Regions from separate parts of the Lelliottia sp. CFBP8978 genome, predicted to be linked through region 1. Evidence: predicted binding sites of a transcription regulator. Region 1 holds the regulator's gene; each other region holds the start of a gene.
The links. The regulator CRP, encoded in region 1, controls carbon source genes, mostly activating them, when cyclic AMP is high. The targets are predictions, from matches to a motif close to ATGTGANNNNNNTCACAT.
Positions count from the first base shown of each region.

Region 2: the regulator CRP is predicted to act here: its motif matches at 2,876-2,893, upstream of ldtB (L,D-transpeptidase).
Region 3: the regulator CRP is predicted to act here: its motif matches at 3,226-3,243, upstream of deoC (deoxyribose-phosphate aldolase).

Region 1 covers NZ_CM188253.1:4,041,133-4,046,163, forward strand. Annotated here, with positions in the region: gene SOM82_RS19060 (hydrolase) at 1-567, shown strand, start outside; gene SOM82_RS19065 (YheU family protein) at 564-782, shown strand; gene SOM82_RS19070 (phosphoribulokinase) at 813-1,682, shown strand; gene SOM82_RS19075 (OsmC family protein) at 1,748-2,152, opposite strand; gene crp (cAMP-activated global transcriptional regulator CRP) at 2,463-3,095, shown strand; gene SOM82_RS19085 (YccS/YhfK family putative transporter) at 3,153-5,031, shown strand, end outside.
Region 2 covers NZ_CM188253.1:1,449,043-1,454,073, forward strand. Annotated here, with positions in the region: gene SOM82_RS06755 (PTS sugar transporter subunit IIC) at 1-1,075, shown strand, start outside; gene SOM82_RS06760 (GntR family transcriptional regulator) at 1,092-1,808, shown strand; gene ldtB (L,D-transpeptidase) at 1,856-2,776, opposite strand; gene SOM82_RS06770 (ABC-F family ATPase) at 3,000-4,595, shown strand; gene SOM82_RS06775 (glycoside hydrolase family 31 protein) at 4,998-5,031, opposite strand, start outside.
Region 3 covers NZ_CM188253.1:677,419-682,449, reverse strand. Annotated here, with positions in the region: gene deoB (phosphopentomutase) at 1-747, opposite strand, end outside; gene deoA (thymidine phosphorylase) at 810-2,132, opposite strand; gene deoC (deoxyribose-phosphate aldolase) at 2,315-3,094, opposite strand; gene SOM82_RS03180 (YjjI family glycine radical enzyme) at 3,356-4,903, shown strand; gene SOM82_RS03175 (YjjW family glycine radical enzyme activase) at 4,878-5,031, shown strand, end outside.

The DNA of each region.
Region 1 (5,031 bases):
TATTCGCTGGGGGGCAACATGCTTGCCTGCCTGCTGGCAAAAGAGAGTGACGATATCCCGCTGGATGCGGCGGTGATTGTCTCTGCGCCCTTTATGCTTGAGCAGTGCAGTTACCATATGGAAAAGGGGTTTTCACGGGTCTATCAGCGCTACCTGCTGAATTTGCTCAAAGCCAATGCGGCGCGTAAGCTCAAAGCCTATCCGGACACGCTGCCAATTAGCCTGCAACAGCTGAAGCGTATGCGCCGTCTGCGTGAATTCGACGATCTGATTACGTCGAAGATCCACGGCTTTGCCGACGCGATAGATTACTATCGTCAGTGTAGCGCCATGCCGTTGCTGAATCAGATCACCAAACCGACGCTGATCATCCATGCCAAAGACGATCCGTTTATGGATCATCACTCCATTCCGGCGCCGGAACATCTGCCCGCCAACGTACAGTATCAACTGACTGAGCATGGCGGCCATGTCGGCTTTATCAGCGGCACATTACGACGGCCAAAAATGTGGCTGGAAGCGCGGATCCCCGACTGGTTAACCCCCTACCTGGAAGGCAAAAAATGATGATTCCCTGGCAGGATCTGGCTCCCGAAACGCTGGATAGCCTGATTGAAAGCTTTGTATTACGCGAGGGCACCGATTATGGTGAACATGAACGTTCGCTTGAGCAAAAGGTCGCCGATGTAAAACGGCAGCTACAAAGTGGCGAGGTGTTGCTGGTGTGGTCTGAACTGCACGAAACCGTCAACATCATGCCGCGCAATCAGTTTCGCGGTTGATTGTTCCATCTTTCCAGTCAGGGAGTTGCTATGTCCGCCAGACATCCGGTTATTGCCGTTACGGGTTCAAGTGGTGCGGGAACCACCACCACCAGCCTCGCTTTTCGCAAGATCTTCGCCCAACTCAATTTGCATGCTGCCGAAGTTGAAGGTGACAGCTTTCACCGCTATACCCGTCCGGAAATGGATATGGCGATTCGCAAGGCCCGCGATTCAGGGAAGCACATCAGCTATTTCGGCCCTGATGCGAACGATTTCGGCCTGCTGGAACAAACCTTTATTGATTACGGCCACACCGGTAAAGGTCAGTCGCGCAAGTATCTGCATACCTACGATGAAGCCGTCCCATGGAACCAGGTTCCGGGTACGTTTACGCCGTGGCAGCCGCTGCCGGAACCCACCGATGTCCTGTTCTACGAAGGATTGCATGGCGGCGTAGTGACACCCCAGCATGACGTGGCGCGCCATGTTGATCTGCTGGTGGGCGTGGTGCCGATTGTCAATCTGGAGTGGATCCAGAAGCTGACCCGTGACATGAGCGAACGCGGCCATTCCCGTGAAGCGGTGATGGATTCTGTCGTGCGCTCAATGGAAGATTACATCAACTATCTGACACCACAGTTTTCACGAACCCACATCAACTTCCAGCGCGTTCCGACGGTGGACACCTCAAACCCGTTCGCAGCAAAAACCATTCCGTCACTGGACGAGAGTTTTGTGGTGATCCACTTCCGCAATCTGGAAGACATTGATTACCCCTGGCTGCTGGCGATGCTGCAGGGCTCATTTATTTCCCACATCAATACATTGGTGGTCCCGGGCGGGAAGATGGGTCTGGCGATGGAGCTGATTATGATGCCGCTGGTGCAGCGACTGATGGAAGGCAAGAAGATCGAGTAACCCTATTCCCTCTCCCCGTGCAGAGGGTCACGATGAGGGCATCGGTGCGCACGATGCCCCATCAGTCAGCCTTCGATCACATCATACGAATGCGTGATTTTCACCGCTTTTTCCAGCATTAACGCCACAGAGCAGTACTTCTCGGCAGAGAGATCGACCGCGCGGGAAACCGCCGCATCCTTCAGATCTTTCCCGGTCACGATAAAGTGCAAATTGATATGCGTGAACAGGCGCGGGGCCTCTTCGCGACGCTCGGAGGTCAGCTTCACTTCGCAGTCCGTCACCTCATGGCGACCCTTTTGCAGAATCGAAACCACGTCGATTGCGCTACAGCCGCCGGCGGCCATCAGCACAACTTCCATCGGGCTTGGCGCTTTATCACCGGAGTTACCATCCATCAAAATCTGGTGTCCGGAAGCGGATTCACCGAGGAACGTTAAACCTTCAACCCATTTCACACGCGCTTGCATATTCATTAACTCCGACGTTGCAATTTTCCGAACAGATTACGCGCGCGTTACAATTCTCGCAACGGAAGACGACCTGCGTCATGCTGAAGCGAGACACCAGGAGACACGCGGCGAAAGCTATGCTAAAACACTCTGGATGCTACAGTAATACATTGACGTTACACATGTATGCAGAGGACATCAAACATTACTGGCTGCGAAACAAAATGACAGCCGCATTCCCAGGTACGGGGAAGAATTCGATTGCAACCCCAGAGTCAGGATGCGATTTATGACTCTGGTGACAGCTTATAACAGAGGATAACAGCGCATGGTGCTTGGCAAACCGCAAACAGACCCGACTCTCGAATGGTTCTTGTCTCATTGCCACATTCATAAGTACCCATCGAAGAGCACGCTGATTCACCAGGGTGAAAAAGCGGAAACGTTGTATTACATCGTCAAAGGCTCGGTGGCAGTGCTGATTAAGGATGAAGAAGGGAAAGAAATGATCCTTTCTTATCTGAACCAGGGTGATTTCATCGGTGAACTGGGCCTGTTTGAAGAAGGCCAGGAACGTAGCGCCTGGGTACGTGCAAAAACCGCGTGTGAAGTCGCCGAAATCTCCTACAAGAAATTCCGTCAGTTGATCCAGGTGAATCCGGATATTCTGATGCGTCTTTCTTCGCAGATGGCTCGCCGCCTGCAGGTCACTTCCGAGAAAGTGGGTAACCTTGCCTTCCTGGACGTGACAGGCCGCATCGCACAGACATTGCTGAACCTGGCGAAACAGCCTGACGCCATGACCCACCCGGACGGTATGCAAATTAAAATTACCCGTCAGGAAATTGGTCAGATCGTCGGGTGTTCTCGTGAGACCGTTGGCCGTATCCTGAAAATGCTGGAAGATCAGAATCTGATCTCCGCCCACGGTAAAACTATCGTGGTTTACGGAACGCGTTAATTCCGGTCAGACGGCGTGCCATCGCAAGGTGTCACGCCGTTTTTGTCTCTGGCAACCATGTGGCGCAGGCTGATTTATCACCCGGAAGTTAACTACGCACTTCGGCAAACGCTGGTGTTATGTCTCCCCGTGGCTGTCGGTCTGATTCTCGGCCAACTGCAACATGGTCTGCTGTTCTCTCTCGTGCCTGCCTGCTGTAACATCGCCGGTCTGGACACCCCGCATAAGCGCTTTTTCAAACGTCTGATTATTGGCGGCAGTTTGTTTGCCGGTTGCAGCCTCGCCGTGCAGCTCTTACTTGCCCGCGACATTCCTCTGCCGCTGATTTTAACCGTGCTGGCGATGACGCTCGGCGTCACCGCGGAGATCAGTTCGCTTCATGCGCGCCTGCTGCCCGCATCGCTCATCGCCGCGATTTTCACCCTTAGCCTTGCCGGAAATATGCCCATCTGGGAGCCGCTGCTGATCTATGCCCTCGGCACGTTGTGGTACGGATTGTTCAACTGGTTCTGGTTCTGGATGTGGCGCGAACAGCCCTTACGCGAATCCCTGAGCCTGCTGTACGTCCAGCTCGCGGAGTATTGCGAAGCAAAATACACCTTGCTGACGCAACATACCGATCCGGAAAAGTCGCTGCCGCCGCTGCTCACTCGCCAGCAAAAGGTGGTGGATCTGATTAGCCAGTGCTACCAGCAGCTCCATATGCTGGCCGCCAATAAGAATCATGAATACAAGCGGCTGCTGCGCACGTTTCAGGTCGGGCTGGATCTTCAGGAGCATATTTCCGTCAGCCTGCATTATCCTGCCGAGGTGCAAAAACTGGTGGAGCGCAGCCACGCCGAAGCGGTGATCCGCTGGAATGCGCAAACGGTCGCCGCGCGCCTGCGGGTACTGGCTGACGATATTCTGTACCACCGCTACCCCACGCGCTTTACGATGGAAAAACAGCTGGGCGCGCTGGAGAAAATCGCACGTCAGCATCCGGACAATCCGGTCGGGCAGTTCTGCGCCTGGCACTTTAGCCGCATCGCGCGCGTGCTCCGCACCCAGCGCCCCCTCTATTCCCGCGACCTGATGGCCGATAAGCAAAAACGCCTGCCGTTGCTGCCAGCGTTAAAAAGCTATTTGTCCCTGAAATCCTCGGCCCTGCGCAATGCGGCGCGGATCAGCGTAATGCTCAGCATTGCCAGCCTGATGGGCATGGCGCTGCATCTACCGAAACCCTACTGGATTTTAATGACGGTGCTGTTTGTCACGCAAAATGGCTACGGCGCCACCCGCGTGCGGATCCTGCACCGGGCAGCGGGCACGGTCGCAGGACTGGTGATTGCTGGCATAACGCTGCACTTCCACGTACCGGACGGCTTCGCCCTGGCAGGAATGCTGGTGATCACCCTCGTGGGTTATCTGATTATCCGCAAAAACTACGGCTGGGCGATGGTCGGATTTACCGTCACGGCGGTGTATACCCTGCAATTGCTCACGCTGAACGGCGAACAGTATATTGTCGCGCGACTGGTGGATACGTTGATTGGCTGTCTGATCGCCTTTGGCGGCATGGTCTGGCTGTGGCCCCAGTGGCAGAGTGGGCTGTTGCGACAGAATGCGCACGATGCGCTGGAGGCCGATCAGCAGGCGATTCGCCTTATTCTGAGCGACGATCCGCAGCCTTCCCCGCTGGCCTATCAGCGCATGAAGGTCAATCAGGCCCATAACGCGCTGTTTAACTCCCTCAATCAGGCGATGCAGGAGCCGGGCTTTAATTCCCATTATCTGGCGGATATGAAGCTGTGGGTCACCCATAGCCAGTTTATCGTCGAGCATATCAATGCCATGACCACGCTGGCACGCGAGCATGCGATGCTGACGCCGGACCTGGCGCAGCGCTATTTGCAGTCGTGTGAAATTGCGCTGCAGCGATGCCAGCAGCGTCTGG
Region 2 (5,031 bases), 1.9 Mb from region 1:
TATTGCGGCGCTGTTGCTAGCCCCGATGATTGCCTGGTCGCTGGCGCGCAACAAAGATTTCGACAATCCGGTCTCGGCAGTGGTTATCGCGGTGAGCAGTTTCATCATTATGATGCCGATGCAGTTGCAACTGGTGCCTGTCGGCAGTCAGACCACGGTGAATGTCACGCAGGTGCTGACGTTTGCCAATATTGGTTCGACAGGGATTTTCGCTGGCGTGCTGATCGGCCTGATCTCCACTGAAGTGTTTATCGCCATTTCACGTTTGAAGGCGTTGCATATTTCGCTGGGTGAGAATGTCCCGCCTGCGGTCAGTAAATCGTTTACGGCGCTGATCCCGACTATCATCACGCTCTCCCTGTTTGCCGTCATTGCCGCACTGCTGGCCAATGTCCTGCATACGGATCTTATTCACCTGATAACGACCTTCATCCAGCAGCCGTTGCGCTTAATCAACACCAGTCTGCCAGGGACTATTTTTATCTACAGTTTTGGTAATTTCCTGTTTACCCTTGGGATTCATCAATCGGTGGTGAACAGCGTGATTCTGGAACCGTTCCTGTTAATCAACACTAATGAGAACATGCTGGCTTTCGCCAGCGGGCAGCCGATACCGCATATCATCAATAATATCTTTGTGCCGACGTTTGGGATGGTGGGCGGGACCGGGAGCACGATCTCCCTGCTGATTGCGATTTTCATCTTCTCGCGGCAACAGTCTGCTAAACAGGTGGCGCGTTTGTCACTGGCGCCGGGTCTGTTCAATATCAACGAGCCGGTGATCTTTGGCCTGCCGATTGTCTTTAACTTACCGCTGATGATCCCGTTTGTGCTGTTACCCGCGATTGGCATCTACTTTGCCTGGCTTTGTACCACGCTCGGACTGATGTCACGCTGCGTGGTGATGATCCCGTGGACCACGCCGCCGATCTTAAGCGCCTGGCTGGCGACGGCGGGGGACTGGCGGGCGGTGGTGGTGCAGTTGGCAATCATCATTTTTGGTGTATTCTTCTACCTGCCTTTCCTCAAGATTGCCGAGAGGGTGGCGTTAAAAAACAGTGCGATAGCGGATTAATCAAAAGGAAAAGGCGATGGCGGCGAAGTACATCACCATAGCGCGGGAAATCAAGAAACGCATCATCAGCCAGCAGTATGCCGCCAATGAACCGCTGCCGGATCAGTTTGCGCTGGCGGCGGAGTTTAGCACCAGTCGGATGACCATTCAGCAGGCGATGCGCCAGCTGATTGTTGAGGGGCTGGTCTATACCCGACAGGGGCAGGGGACTTTTATTCGCAAAAACTTCCTGCAGCTCTCGCAATGGGATCTCTCCGGCAGCGACTACTTTGGCGCGACCAAAACCTGGGAACATCTCGGTACGGTGAGCAGCCAGGTCGTGCATTTCGAACTGCGCTTTCCGAACGAGAAAGAGCAGTCGTCCCTGATGATAAACGCCGATACGCCGATCTATGATTTTATCCGCCTGCGTTTGCTGAACGGCGAGCCGATGTCGCTCGATTCCACCGTCATGCCGCTCAATCTGGTGCCGGGGCTGAATAAGACCCATCTTGAAAGCTCGGTATTCCAGTATGTTCAGGACACGCTGGGGCTGAAGATCATGGGATCGTATCGTGTGGTGCGGGCGTTAAAACCCAACGCGCTGGATATGCAGCATCTGGTGTGTGAGCAGACCGACCCGGTGCTGGAGGTCGAGCAGGTGATCTATCTGGAGGATGGCACGCCGCTGGAATACGCCCACTGCCATTATCGTTACGATCACGGCGGGATCGTCATCGTGAATAACGGCTAATAAAAAAGCGGGCTCATTAGCCCGCTTTTTTGATGCTGCAATCGCTATCAGTTCAAACGTACCGGCATACCGGAACGATTCTGTACCGCCTGATCCACAATGGTGGTTTCAACGTCAGCCTGGCTGGTGACAGCCTGCACGTTGCTCTTCAGCGTAATCGGTACGATCTCGTTATTGTTAATCTGATCTTCGCTGGTGGACAGCGGATTGTGGACTTCGATATAGCGGCTGCCATCAGGCTCGGAGGTCGCTTTCACCGGCTCGTTGATAAACTGGACGCGAGTCCCGACCGGCACATTCTCGAACAGGAACTTGATATCGTCGTTACGCAGACGCACACAGCCGTGGCTCACGCGCAGGCCGATACCAAAGTTGGCGTTGGTGCCGTGAATCGCATACAGACGGCCAATGTACAGCGCGTACAGACCCATAGGGTTGTCCGGGCCCGCAGGAACAACGGCTGGCAACGGCTCGCCCGCAGCGATGTACTCGGCGTGCATCTTGGCGGTTGGCGTCCAGGTTGGGCCGGCTTTCTTACGTTCTACTTTGGTGGTCCAGTTCAGCGGGGTGTCTTTGCCCAACTGACCAATACCGATTGGCAGAACGATCACCGTGTTGGTGCCTTTAGGGTAGTAATACAGGCGCATTTCGGCGCTGTTGATCACAATACCTTCCTGGACGGTGTCCGGCAGGATCAGCTGCTGAGGAATATTCAGCACGGTACCGGCTTTTGGCAGATACGGGTCTACGCCCGGGTTAGCCTCCAGTATGTTGGACAGGCCCAACTGGTACTCGGCGGCGTAATATTCCAGCGGCTGGGTGTTCCCTTCCGGAACGATCACCACCTGGTTTTGACCCACCAGACGGCTACCGTCTGTCGGCAGCGGATAAGTCACCGCAGAAGCGGTATTGCAAAAACCTACTACGGCTAACGCCGCCGCAAAAAGCGTTGATAATTTCATATTCATGTTATGCGAGGTATCTTTGCCACTCTGGCGATTAGTTGATGAGTCTGAATCATTGATTGGAGCGCATTATATGTGCATTCCCTCGCGCATGGAATTCAGATGTGTACGAAATCACATTTTTTTCGATTTTGTTAAAGTTTAGTGGGTTGTTGCAACACGGGATCTCATTTCGGAATTGTGGCATAATGCCGTGTTTATCACACTTTTTCGCAGGAATCTCCCCGTGTTAGTTACCAGCAACGTCACTATGCAGTTTGGCAGTAAGCCGCTGTTCGAAAACATTTCCGTCAAATTTGGCGGCGGCAACCGTTACGGCCTGATTGGTGCCAACGGTAGCGGAAAATCCACCTTTATGAAGATTCTCGGCGGCGATTTAGAGCCGACGCTGGGCAACGTGTCGCTCGATCCAAACGAGCGCCTCGGTAAGCTGCGTCAGGATCAGTTCGCCTTTGAAGAGTTTTCAGTGCTCGATACCGTGATCATGGGACACGGGGAACTGTGGGAAGTGAAGCAGGAGCGCGACCGCATTTATGGTCTGGCAGAAATGAGCGAAGAAGACGGCTATAAAGTGGCCGATCTCGAAGTACTCTACGGCGAAATGGACGGCTATTCCGCCGAATCCCGTGCCGGTGAACTGCTGCTTGGGGTCGGTATTCCGGTTGAGCAACACTACGGTCTGATGAGCGAAGTGGCGCCAGGCTGGAAGCTGCGTGTGCTGTTGGCGCAGGCGCTGTTCTCTAACCCGGACATTCTGCTGCTCGACGAACCAACGAACAACCTGGACATCGATACCATTCGCTGGCTGGAACAGACGCTGAACGACCGTGACAGCACCATGATCATCATTTCGCACGACCGTCACTTCCTGAACATGGTCTGCACCCACATGGCCGATCTGGACTACGGCGAGCTGCGCGTTTATCCGGGCAACTACGACGAATACATGACGGCGGCAACGCAGGCGCGCGAACGTCTGCTGGCGGATAACGCCAAGAAAAAAGCGCAGATCGCCGACTTGCAATCGTTTGTGAGCCGCTTCAGCGCCAACGCCTCTAAATCGCGCCAGGCCACTTCTCGCGCGCGTCAGATTGATAAGATCAAGCTGGACGAAGTGAAAGCGTCCAGCCGTCAGAACCCGTTCATCCGCTTTGAGCAGGACAAGAAATTGTTCCGTAACGCGCTGGAAGTTGAAGCGCTGGCGAAAGGTTTTGATAACGGTCCGCTGTTCAAAAAATTCAACCTGCTGCTGGAAGTGGGCGAGAAAATCGCGGTTCTGGGTGCGAACGGCGTGGGTAAATCTACCCTGCTGAAAACGCTGGTCGGTGAACTGACGCCGGATAGCGGTACCGTGAAGTGGTCCGAGAATGCGCAGCTGGGCTACTATGCGCAGGATCACGAATACGAATTCGAAAACGATTTGACGGTCTTTGACTGGATGAGCCAGTGGAAGCAGGAAGGCGACGACGAGCAGGCTGTTCGCGGTATCCTTGGCCGTCTGCTGTTCAGCCAGGATGATATCAAGAAGCCCGCCAAAGTCCTGTCCGGTGGTGAAAAAGGGCGCATGCTGTTCGGTAAGCTGATGATGGAAAAACCCAATATCCTGGTGATGGATGAACCGACTAACCACCTGGATATGGAATCTATCGAATCGCTGAACATGGCGCTGGAGATGTATCAGGGCACGCTGATCTTCGTTTCCCACGACCGTGAGTTTGTGAGCTCGCTGGCAACCCGCGTGATTGAGATTACGCCGGAGCGCATCGTGGACTTCACCGGTAACTACGAAGATTACCTGCGCAGTAAAGGCATCGACGGTTAATTTCCCGTCGTCTTTCACGCTGCAGATGCGTTGGCTTCACCTGTTCACCCCGGTCACTTACTTATGTAAGCTCCCGGGGATTCACAGGTTTGCCGCCTTCCTGCAACGCGAAATATTTAGGGAAAGGCGTCGTGCTTTTGTTGCCTCACCCGATGGAGAGAAGGGACCGCCCGGTGCGGTTTTCCCCCGGCCCCTATGGGGAGAAGGGACCGCCCGGTGCGTTTTTTCCCCCTCGCCCCTATGGAGAGAAGGGACCGCCCGGTACGGTTTTTCTTCTTGCCACTATGGTGAGAAGGGACTGCCCGATACGGTTTTTCCTCTTGCCACTATAGGGAGAGAGGACTGCCCGATACGGTTTTCCCCCTCGCCCCTATGGGGAGAGGGCCGGGGTGAGGGGAGGCGTTACACAACCCATTCACTCCCTTCAACACCATTC
Region 3 (5,031 bases), 1.1 Mb from region 1:
CTCTTCAACCAGCTTTTGCAGCACGGTCGGTGCTGGCGGTTCTACGGCCAGATCGTGACGGTTGCCGGTACGCTGGAAGTTACCCGGTTTGTCACCAATAAATGGACGAGCGATGACACGGCCAATGTTGTAGCCACCTTCAGTCAGCTCTTCACGCGCGATTTCGCACAGCTCGTACAGACGATCCAAACCGAACGTCTCTTCGTGGCAGGCAATCTGGAACACAGAGTCCGCGGAGGTGTAGAAAATCGGCTTGCCGGTTTTCATGTGCTCTTCGCCAAGCTGATCCAGAATCACCGTCCCGGAAGAGTGGCAGTTACCGAGGTAACCCGGCAGATTGCCGCGCTCAACCAGCTTGTCCAGCAGCTTCTGCGGGAAGCTGTTTTCGTGATCGGAGAAATAGCCCCAGTCGAACAGAACCGGTACACCGGCGATTTCCCAGTGACCTGACGGAGTGTCTTTGCCGGAAGAGAGCTCGTGCGCCCAGGCGTATGCGCCCACCACTTCCGCGTTGCCGTCCATACCGGCCGCCACTTTACCTGTCGAACCTTCATGCGCTTTGACCAGACCCAGGCGGGTCAGGTTTGGCAGATTCAGAGGGCCCTGACGGCCATTGTTCGCTTCGCCTTTGGCACAGGCTTCTGCAATATGACCCATGGTGTCGGAACCGACATCACCAAAACGTTCTGCGTCTTCTGTCGCGCCGATGCCGAATGAGTCCAGCACCATAATAAATGCACGTTTCATAATTGTTCTCCGTACTTATGTGCTTCAAAAATTCATAAAAAACCGATCAGATCAGTATATCGCTATTCGGTGATACGACGATAGACGGTTGGCGTGGTTTCGGGAGCTGTGTCGTCAAGTTTAATGGCCGCTTTCACCGCTTTGGCCGCTTCCTGCCAGCTGGCTTCGTCTTGCGCGTGGATCACCGCCAGCGGACGCTGCCCGTCAATGCTATCACCCAGACGGGCCATATCGGTAAAGCCGACGCTGTAATCAATGGTGTCCGAAGCCTGACGACGTCCGCCGCCCATCGAGACAACAGCCATGCCCAGCGCACGGGTATCCATCGCGGAGACAAAGCCTTCAGTATCGGCGTAAACCGCTTTGCTGAGCGTCGCGGTCGGTAGGTATTTTGCGTAATTTTCGACGAAATCGGTCGGACCTTTTTGGGCCGCAACCATGCGACCAAAGATATCAGCCGCTTTGCCATTATCGAGACCCGCCTGCAGTTTAGCGCGCGCCTCGGCGTCGTCTTTGGCAAGCTTGCCGGAGATCAGCATCTCAACGCACAGCGCCATCGTGACGTCGAACAGACGTGGATTTCGGTATTCACCGGTCAGGAATTGCACCGCTTCGCGCACTTCAACCGCGTTACCCGCACTTGAGGCCAGCACCTGATTCATATCGGTGAGCAGCGCAGTTGTACGTACGCCCGCGCCGTTGGCCACGCCAACAATCGCTTCAGCCAGTGCCGCAGAGAGTTCGTAGGTTGGCATGAATGCGCCACTGCCCACTTTCACGTCCATCACCAGCGCATCCAGGCCTTCCGCCAGTTTTTTGGCGAGGATCGAGGCGGTAATCAGCGGGATAGAATCGACTGTCGCGGTGATATCACGGGTGGCATAAAAACGTTTATCTGCCGGAGCAAGAGAGCTGGTCTGGCCGATAATCGCCACACCAACGTCTTTAATAATTTCGCGGAAGCGTTGGTCATCCGGGAAGATATCGAAGCCCGGAATGGCTTCCAGTTTATCGAGCGTGCCGCCGGTATGGCCCAGGCCACGCCCGGAGATCATCGGGATATAGCCGCCGCATGCCGCCACCATTGGGCCAAGCATCAGCGATGTCACATCACCCACGCCGCCGGTGGAGTGTTTGTCCACAATCGGGCCGTTGAGGTTAAGGCTTTTCCAGTCCAGGACGGTCCCTGAATCCCGCATCGCCATGGTCAGCGAGACACGTTCCGGCATCGCCATATCGTGGAAGAAAATGGTCATCGCCAGGGCGGCAATCTGCCCTTCAGAGATGGTGTTGTCACGAATACCGTTGATAAAGAAGCGGATCTCTTCGTCGCTTAATGCATGACCATCACGTTTTTTACGAATAATTTCTTGTGCGAGAAACACGGTAACCCCCGAGGAATCAGGTTAAATGCGGCGGATAAACCCGCCGCGAGAAAATATTACTCTTAATAATTCGAGTTGCAGGAGGGCGGCAAAGGAGCGAATCCCCCAGGAGCTTACACAGGTAAGTCGCTGGGGTGAGAGAGTGCAGCCAACGCACCTGCGGCCTGAAGTATGACGAGTAATTAGTAGCTGCTTGCGCTCTTACCGTCGCCGTGCCCCAGCGCTTTCAGCAGGCTTGCCAGCAGGCTGGATGCGCCAAAGCGGTAGTGACGGGAATCAGCCCAGTCGGCGCCAAACAGATCGTCAGCGATAGCCAGGAACTGCTGCGCGTCTTCTGCAGTACGCACGCCACCCGCAGGTTTGAAACCAACGGTTTTAGAAACGCCCATGTCGCGAATCACTTCCATCATGATGCGTGCGCTTTCTGGCGTGGCATTGACCGGCACTTTACCGGTAGACGTTTTGATAAAGTCCGCACCGGCTTTGATAGAGATTTCAGACGCTTGACGAATAAGCCGCTCTTCTTTCAGCTCACCGGTTTCGATGATCACTTTCAGCAATACGTTTGCTTTAGCACAGGCGTCTTTACACGCTTTCACCAGATCAAAACCGACCTGCTCGTTGCCGGCGATCAGCGCGCGGTACGGGAACACCACGTCAACTTCATCGGCACCGTAGGCGATCGCCGCGCGGGTTTCTGCCAGCGCGATCTCGATGTCGTCGTTACCGTGTGGGAAGTTTGTCACAGTGGCGATGCGCACATCCGGCGTGCCCTGCTCTTTCAGAGTCTTACGTGCAATCGGGATAAAACGCGGGTAGATACAGATAGCGGCAGTGTTGCCTACTGGCGTTTTCGCCTGATGACACAATGCGATCACTTTTTCATTGGTGTCGTCATCGTTCAGGGTGGTCAGGTCCATCAGTTTCAACGCGCGCAGGCTGCTTGCGGTTAAATCGGTCATAACATTCTCCAACGGCATCGCCGTATAAATTTTCACCGTGCGGGTCTGTGAGTATTCTAACATTCACCCGCATTCACACTTCGACATTCATCACAGTTAATGAAAACTGCGTACAAATTTGCATTACTGTAATGAGATCAACTTCAAATTTTACTCTTGAATCTGCTGACTAAAACAGCAATCACCCACGTCTGATCAATAGACCCGATGTGATGACTTCCTACAATCTGCCCATCATCCGCAGAATATAAGGAAGCGAACATGTCCACCTCCGGTCTCGATGCTATGCAACAACGTTGCCAGCAAATTGTGACAAGCCCGGTACTGACGCCTGAGCAAAAACGCCATTTTCTGGCGCTGGAAGCGGAAAACAATCTGCCCTATCCCTCCCTGTCATCCGTAGCTCGTGCCGCGCTGGACGAGGGTTTCATTTGCGACATGTTTGAAGGCCATGCGCCTTTCAAGCCACGCTACGTTCTGCCGGACTACGCCAGGTTCCTGGCAAACGGCTCGGAGTGGTTAGAGCTGGAAGGGGCAAAAGACCTTGATGACGCCCTTTCATTACTCACTATCCTCTATCACCATGTTCCATCCGTCACATCCATGCCCGTGTTTCTCGGCCATCTCGACGCGTTGCTGCAACCGTATGTTAGAATTCTAACACAAGAAGACATTGATAGCCGAATAAAACGTTTCTGGCGTTATCTCGACAGAACCCTGCCCGATGCCTTTATGCATGCCAACATCGGCCCGGCGGATACGCCTGTCACTCGTGCGATTTTACGTGCTGATGCAGAGCTAAAGCAGGTCGCGCCTAACCTCACGTTCATTTACGATCCGGAAATCACCCCTGACGATCTGCTACTGACGGTGGCAAAAAACATTTGCGAATGCAGTAAACCGCATATTTCCAACGGCCCGATGAATGATAAAATTTTCACAAAAGGTCGTTATGGCGTGGTGAGTTGTTACAACTCCCTGCCGCTCGCGGGCGGTGGCAGCACGCTGGTTCGCCTGAATCTCAAGGCCATCGCGCAGGCCAGTGAATCAGTGGATGATTTCTTTACCCGCACGCTACCGCACTACTGTCAGCAGCAAATGGAGATCATTGATGCGCGCTGTGATTTCCTTTATCAGCAATCTGGCTTCTTTGAGAATAGCTTCCTGGTGAAAGAGGGGCTGATTGATGCAGATCGTTTCGTGCCGATGTTTGGCATGTACGGCCTGGCTGAAGCCGTGAATACGCTATGTGAAAAAGCCGGTCTCGACGGGCGATATGGCAAAGATGAGCAGGCCAATACGCTGGGTTATCGCATCAGTGAACAGCTCGCGGAATTTGTTGAAAATACGCCGGTGAAACACGGCTGGAAGCAGCGCGCCATGCTGCATGCCCAGTCGGGTATCAGCTCCGATTCCGGCACCACGCCAGGAGCACGCCTGCCCTATGGCGATGAACCTGACCCCATCAGCCATCTGCTGGCCGTTGCCCCTCATCACAAACACTACACGTCCGGCATCAGCGATATTCTGACGCTGGATGAAACCATCAAACGTAATCCGCAGGCGGTAGTACAGCTTTGCCTGGGTGCGTTCAGGGCGGGTATGCGCGAGTTTACCGCTAATGTCGCCGGGAACGATCTGGTGCGCGTTACCGGGTATATGGTGCGCTTGTCAGATCTGGAAAAATATCGTGCTGAGGGTTCACGCACCAACACCACCTGGCTTGGGGAAGAGGCTGCGCGAAATACCCGAATCCTTGAACGTCAGTCGCGGGTGATCAGCCATGAACAGCAGATGCGCTTTAGTTAGTCAGATTATCCCGTTTTCCTGCGTGGACGGGCCAGGCAGCCGCCTGTCTCTGTTCCTGCAAGGGTGTAATCTGCGCTGCAAAACCTGCCACAATCCGTGGACAATCGGTCGCTGCAATGACTGTGGCA